3 regions of the Clostridium taeniosporum genome follow, and region 1 is predicted to be linked to each of the others. Evidence: riboswitches for the same ligand, from Rfam matches in the RefSeq annotation. Region 1 holds a riboswitch; each other region holds the start of a gene.
What was found. A riboswitch is a leader RNA that binds a small molecule or an ion and turns the genes downstream of it on or off. The one in region 1 is predicted to bind lysine.
Positions count from the first base shown of each region.

Region 1 (2,293 bases):
ACTAAAAATGCAGCTGTACCAAGTTCTTTAATTACTGATCCTAAAGACCATGCAAGAATTAAAATAACTCCAGTTATTATAAGACCTTTCATTCCATGTATCCAATTATCTATTGCTTCTGATAATGTAAATATTTTTTTACTTACTGCCATTAATATAGCTACTATAGAAGCAAATAAAGCTGATTGGAATAATGCTACAGCTGCATCTGAAGCTGCAAAAGCTTCTCTTATCGCAGCAAATGACGCTGGTGAAGTACTCATAATATTTATCAAAGTTTGATCTTCGCCGCCCATTATTGTTGTATAACCACTATAATAAAAACTTGCAAGAGCGGAAATAATTAAAGCTCCTATTGGAATAATAGCATTCCAAATACTTAATTTTACTCCTTCTTTTACTTTGATTTCATCTTCCATTTCTTTATCTAAAGCAACTTCTTTATTAAAAGACTCTCCTTGTCTTGCTTTAATTTCTGCTTTTCTCATTGGACCAAAATCTCTTAACATTAAAGAGCTTGCAACAACAAATACTAAAATTAATATATTGTAAAATCTATATGGAATTGTACTTAAAAATACTCCAAATGCATCTACTTGTTGTCCTAAACTTGCAAAACCATCTCTTATAAGTCCTAATTCTAAACCAATCCATGTTGATATTATTGCAATTCCTGCTACCGGAGCTGCTGTTGCATCAATTATAAATGCTAATCTTTGTCTAGAAATCTTCATTTTATCTGCTACTGGTTTCATTATTGGACCAACTATTAGTGAATTTGCATAATCATCAAAAAATACAAAAATACCAAGTAACCAAGTAATTATTTGAGTACTTACAGGACTTTTAGCTTTTTTTGCTAAAGCTTCTGCAATAGCCCTTGCTCCACCCATTCTACTAACTAAACTAATTACTCCTCCAATAGCCATAACTTGAAGTACTATCCCTGCATTCCATGGATCAGCTAAAGAATTTAATGCTCTTTGAACAAAATCTAAGAAAGCTTGAATAAGTGCATAAAATGGATTTCCTCCAGATAAATTTAATAAAAAAGATCCAGATAAAATTCCTATAAACAGTGATATTACAACATCCTTAGTTATAAATGCTAATATTATAGCTACAAGTGGTGGTAATATAGTAAACCATCCAAATTTAGTTGAATTAATTACTGAAGGATCTACCTCTTCAGCAAAAGCAACTGTTGATGTCATAAAAAACATCATAAATGTTAATAAAAATACATGATACTTATTAATTTTTTTCATTTTACATCCTCCCATTTGTTTTGTGAACATCTGCTGAGGCTGACTATAAATAAAAAAACCTTAAGTGATTAACACTCAAGGTTTAACAATAGTCAAATAGACTTTAAAAAACTTCATGAATGATAGCTCACCACAAACCAATTTGTGACAGTCTTATACATATTCTGCATAAGCCCAGCTCTATAACCTTAAAACATCAGTTATAAGCTTCGGCAAAATTTCCTTTCTTACTACGTCATCGTGCTTACCTCAATAATAATACTCTTAAATTTTGCGCCTCTACCTCTTTTAAATATTCACTTTATTTATAATCCATTATACAGCATATTAAAAATTTTTCAAATATTATTTTTTATTTTTTATATTAAAATACCAATATTTTATCATGTTTATTAAAAGTATTAATGCAAAAATAATTGAAATACTATATCCCACAATACCAATTAATGACACCCCATTGTATTTAGGGCCTACATTTTTACTTATTACTAATGATGATCCTATAATCAATGCTGCTACTAATAAACCTGTTATTATTCTATTTATCATTTTATTCAATTCTTGAAATATATATTCCTTATCTTCAACTACAAATTGAAATTTACTTTCTCCTAAAGACATTTTAGTTAATAATTCTAACATTTTAGATGGTATCCTAATTCCATCTCTTCCAAAAGAATATAATGATACTAATAGTTCTTCACTTGTTAGAGTATCAAATATTATATCCTTATTTTTTTCTTTTATAAAAGATACTATAACATCTATAATTTCTAGTTCTGGATCTATTTCAACTATTACACCTTCAAGTATTATTATTCCTCTTATTAGAGATACTAATTCCCTTGGTAATTGTAAATTGTTTTCTCTTGTTAAATGAAATATTTCTTGTACTAATACAGATATTTTTATATTTTTTATTGATGTAGTTAAATATGTATCAAACATATATGATACCCCATCATATAGGTGCATTCTATTTACTTTACCTTTTTTTATTGAAACTGCTAATATACATTCTATTA
Region 1 covers NZ_CP017253.2:94,022-96,314, reverse strand. The annotation lists gene BGI42_RS00400 (Na+/H+ antiporter NhaC family protein) at 1-1,268, opposite strand, end outside; lysine riboswitch at 1,384-1,558, opposite strand; gene BGI42_RS00395 (ABC1 kinase family protein) at 1,614-2,293, opposite strand, start outside.

Region 2 (2,293 bases), 440 kb from region 1:
TAATAAATATTTGTTAACAAAATTAACATTGTTGTGGATAAAATATGTGGATAATGTGGATAAGTTGAAAGAAACTTGTAAATACACTAAATTAATAACGGTAAAAATAAACTTATTATATAAACTATAATAATTAATATTCATAGTATTAAAGGCTCCATTGAAGTTTCTTTATTGATTAATTATTTCATATTTGAAAACTGTTAATTATAACAGGGATAAATAAAAAATAAATTTAAATATTAAAAAAATTTATACTTTGCTAATTAAAATTTTATTTTAAAATTAACGAATTTAGTAATTGATTAGTAATTATTTGAAAAAAATTAATAAATTGATAAAGTTAAAAAAAATAGACCCAAAAGTATTGAAATAGATTGAATTTATGATATCATATCTTTAACAAAAATAATAAATTTTAATATAATAAAATATAGAATAAAACCTAAGGTAGAGGTGCTATAATGATGAGTATTTATAAGGAGTCGGCAGATATTGATTTATAAAAAAAGGCATTGTAGCCGAAGAAATAATTTTTATGCGAAAAATTATTTTTGGGGGTGTATAGAATATATACATAACTGTCACTAACGTGGAGAGCTACAAGGTGGAATAGTTGCAATATAATTAGTAAATTTACACTAAAAATATAAATTAATTTATATTTTTATGTTTAATTTATATTAATTATACTAATAATAGTATTAATAAATACTATTTAAAATAACTTTAGCAATAAGCAATGAGCAACAAAAATCCTAATTAAGTAGACTCTACCTGTCGCAGATTAATATCTGTGACTTTTGTTTTTAGACAAATTATTGGAGGGTAGAAAGATGAAATTATTCGGAAATATGGAAATTATAGACAATGAATTAACAATTGGGGGAATTAAAACTACTGATTTAGTAAAGGAGTATTGTACACCTTTATATGTTATGGATGAGGGGTTAATCAGACAAAACTGTAGTGATTATTACAAATATTTTAAATGTGAGGAATCTTTAAACAGAGTTGCATATGCAGGGAAAGCATTTTTGACAATTGAAATGTGTAAAATAATAAATGAAGAAAAGTTATCATTAGATGTTGTATCTGGAGGGGAACTTTTTACAGCTTATAAATCAGGATTTCCCTTAGAAAGGGTAATGTTTCATGGAAATAATAAAACATTAGATGAAATTGACTTTGGAGTTAAGCTAGGTGTTGGAAGATTTGTTGTAGATAATTATTATGAAATGGAATCATTAAATAAAATTGCAGCAAAGTATAATAAAATTCAAAAAATATTTTTAAGAATAACTCCTGGCATTGAAGCCCATACTCATGAATATATAAAAACTGGTCAAATTGATTCTAAGTTTGGATTTCCACCTGTTAATAATATGATAGAAGATGCTGTGAATAAGTCCATGGAGTTTCCTAATATAGAGTTAGTTGGACTACATTGTCATATTGGATCTCAAATATTTGAAATTGAACCATATGAAGATGCAGTAGAAATTATGCTAGATTTAATAAAGAAAATCAAACAAAATACAGGATATTTAATAAAAGAACTAGATTTAGGTGGTGGATTTGGTATATACTATAATAGAGGGGATAAACCAAAAACAACTAAAGAATATTGTGAAGCAATATTAAATAAGGTTGATGAAGTTTGCTCTAGAACAGGTCAATCAAAGCCATCATTAATAATAGAACCAGGTAGAAGTATAGTTGGTAACGCTGGAATAACTTTATATACAGTAGGATCAATAAAAAATATTTCCGGAGTAAGAAAGTATATATCAGTAGATGGTGGAATGTCGGATAATATAAGACCAGCTTTGTATAATGCTAAATATGAATGTATGTTAGCTAACGAAGTTAAGAGAGACCTAGAAGAATTAGTAACTATTTGTGGTAAATGTTGTGAATCAGGAGATATACTATTAAATGATATTAATATTTCTGTACCAAAGTCAAATGATATTTTAGCAGTTATGACAACTGGTGCATACGGATATTCAATGTCTAATAATTATAATAAGATTCCAAGACCACCAGTAGTGATGATAAAAGATAATAAAGCAAGACTTATTTGTAAGAGAGAAACATATGAAGATCTTATAAAAAATGAAATAGTCTAAATTATCTTTAAATAAAATTAGCTTTTTATTAATATTCTTTCCCAAGATAATATATATATCTTAGTGTGTATCAAATTGATTTATTAATTTTGATACACATTTTTTTGCTTATAAATAATGTATAATATTTAAATTTTTAAGTAACAAATTTGTTATAAATC
Region 2 covers NZ_CP017253.2:2,923,473-2,925,765, reverse strand. The annotation lists lysine riboswitch at 444-611, shown strand; gene lysA (diaminopimelate decarboxylase) at 837-2,132, shown strand.
Region 2: another riboswitch for lysine. It lies ahead of lysA (diaminopimelate decarboxylase); the one in region 1 lies ahead of BGI42_RS00400 (Na+/H+ antiporter NhaC family protein).

Region 3 (2,293 bases), 190 kb from region 1:
AATTTTTCTCCTTTATAACTTATTATTTAAGATAATATAATTATAGATGGTATGTATATTTATAACAATAAGTAGGAAAAATTAAATATATTATATATGATTTATTTTTTAAAATAAAAAATTTTAGTTGAGCAATTGCCTAGTTGATTAAAAAAATATAATTAGACTTATACAGTTATATGGATATATGTAACAAAAGGTTAATATTTTATTATTTTCAAGTATACATTTTAGAATTGTATAAATTTAAATTCTTATATATGGAAAGTAAATGAAATTTATATAAAAAATTAAATATGATATATATAATTTATTTTCTATATTTAATAAATCTTCATTTTAAATAATGTGGTAAAATATTAGAATTTAATATGTAAGTCAAGTAAATTAATTTATATTTTTTAATTAAAGTTAAATATATAGATATGGATTTAAATTTTATAAACAAAAAAGATAACTATTATATAAAATATATCTTGTAAGTACTTTACAGTAATGTTTAAAAATGATATAATGAGCAAAATGAATAGGGAAAACCTAAGGTAGAGGAGCTGTTTATAAAGAGTACTTATTAGGAGTCGGCAGATGTTGATTAATAAGGAAAGGTATAATGGCCGAAGAAATGAATCAAGCAAAAATTTATTTCTGGGTATGCATAAAATATATGTATAACTGTCACGTAAGTGGAGAGCTACAAGGATGTAATGAGATATTATTAATATTTCTTTATAATAGCAATATCTTTATAAGCTTTAGCAATCGAACTCTACCCGTTATAGTAATTCTATAGCGGGTTTTCTTATATTAATATTTAATAGTGTAAAACGCTATGAAAAATAAATACAAAATTGAATAACTAAATAACAGTTAAAATTAGTGAAAATATGTTTGTATTTTTAGGGGGGCTATTTGTGAAAATAAAAGGCGTAATAATACCACTTGTAACACCATTTAAAGATAATTGTGTTGATTTTGTTTGCTATAAAAAATTAGTGGATTATTATATAGAAAAAGGCGTAGATGGAATAATTCCATTAGGAACTACTGGGGAGAGTTCAACAATATCATCTTTTGAATATAATGAAGTACTATCAAAAACAATGGAATATAATAATGGTAGAACAAAAGTATATGTAGGACTTGGAGGAAATAATACTTTAGATGTAATAAAAAAATTAAAGATAGCAGAAGATAATAAGGTAAATGGAATATTATCAGTAGCACCATATTATTCTAGACCAAACCAAAGAGGTATTTATGAACATTTTAAAAGTATATCAGAATCAACAGATATGAATATATTAATGTATAATATTCCTTATAGAACTGGAGTTAATATAGAAAATGAGACTATATATAAATTAGCAGAGCTAAAAAATATCATTGGGATAAAAGATTGTTCGGGAAATATAAATCAAACTTCTGAATTATTATTAAATAGACCAAATGATAATTTTTCAATATTAACAGGAGAAGATGCTCTTTTTTATACAACATTAGCACTTGGTGGAGATGGTGGAATTTTAGCATCTGCAAGTTTAAATACAGAAAGTTTTATAAAAATATATGATTATATACAAAATAATAATCATAAAGAAGCATTAAAAATATGGAGTGATATTTCAAAGTTTATACCATTATTATTTCAAGAACCTAATCCAACTCCATTAAAATACTGTTTAAAAAAGATAGGATTAATTGATTCTGATGAAGTTAGATTACCACTAACTAATATAACTGATAAACTCAAAGAAAAATTAGATAATATGTTATTTTTATAAATAACTATTATATAGGGGCTAGGAAATTTAGCAATAAGTAATAAGTGAAAAATTGAGGGTGATTTTAAATAAAATTAGAGAGATTTCAAATCTCTTTAATTTTGTTTTTTTCTAATATTTATTTTTAATACGTATTTATATTTAATTATTAACTAGATTTGTGCAGCGATTTGGACATATATTCTAAAAAGCCAACATTCTATTATTTTTAAGCATAAATTTTAGAATTAAATAGACTTTAACTAGTTATATTAAAATAATAAACTAAATTTGTATAAAAGATTGAGTAGAGTATATCTAAAATTTATTCTTTAATATTTAATAAACCTTGATTTTAAGCCATTTGGTAAAATTGATGAATTTAGTGCACAAGTCAAGTTATTAAAATACTTTTGACTGTTGAAATGTTTAGGAGTAATATAAAAGGGTTGCGTCTAATTTTGACATAACTTTTATTTTTGATTAGAACGTAAAATTTAATTAAAAATATAATTTTAAACAATAGGGATAAG
Region 3 covers NZ_CP017253.2:3,171,250-3,173,542, reverse strand. The annotation lists lysine riboswitch at 536-702, shown strand; gene dapA (4-hydroxy-tetrahydrodipicolinate synthase) at 912-1,781, shown strand.
Region 3: another riboswitch for lysine. It lies ahead of dapA (4-hydroxy-tetrahydrodipicolinate synthase); the one in region 1 lies ahead of BGI42_RS00400 (Na+/H+ antiporter NhaC family protein).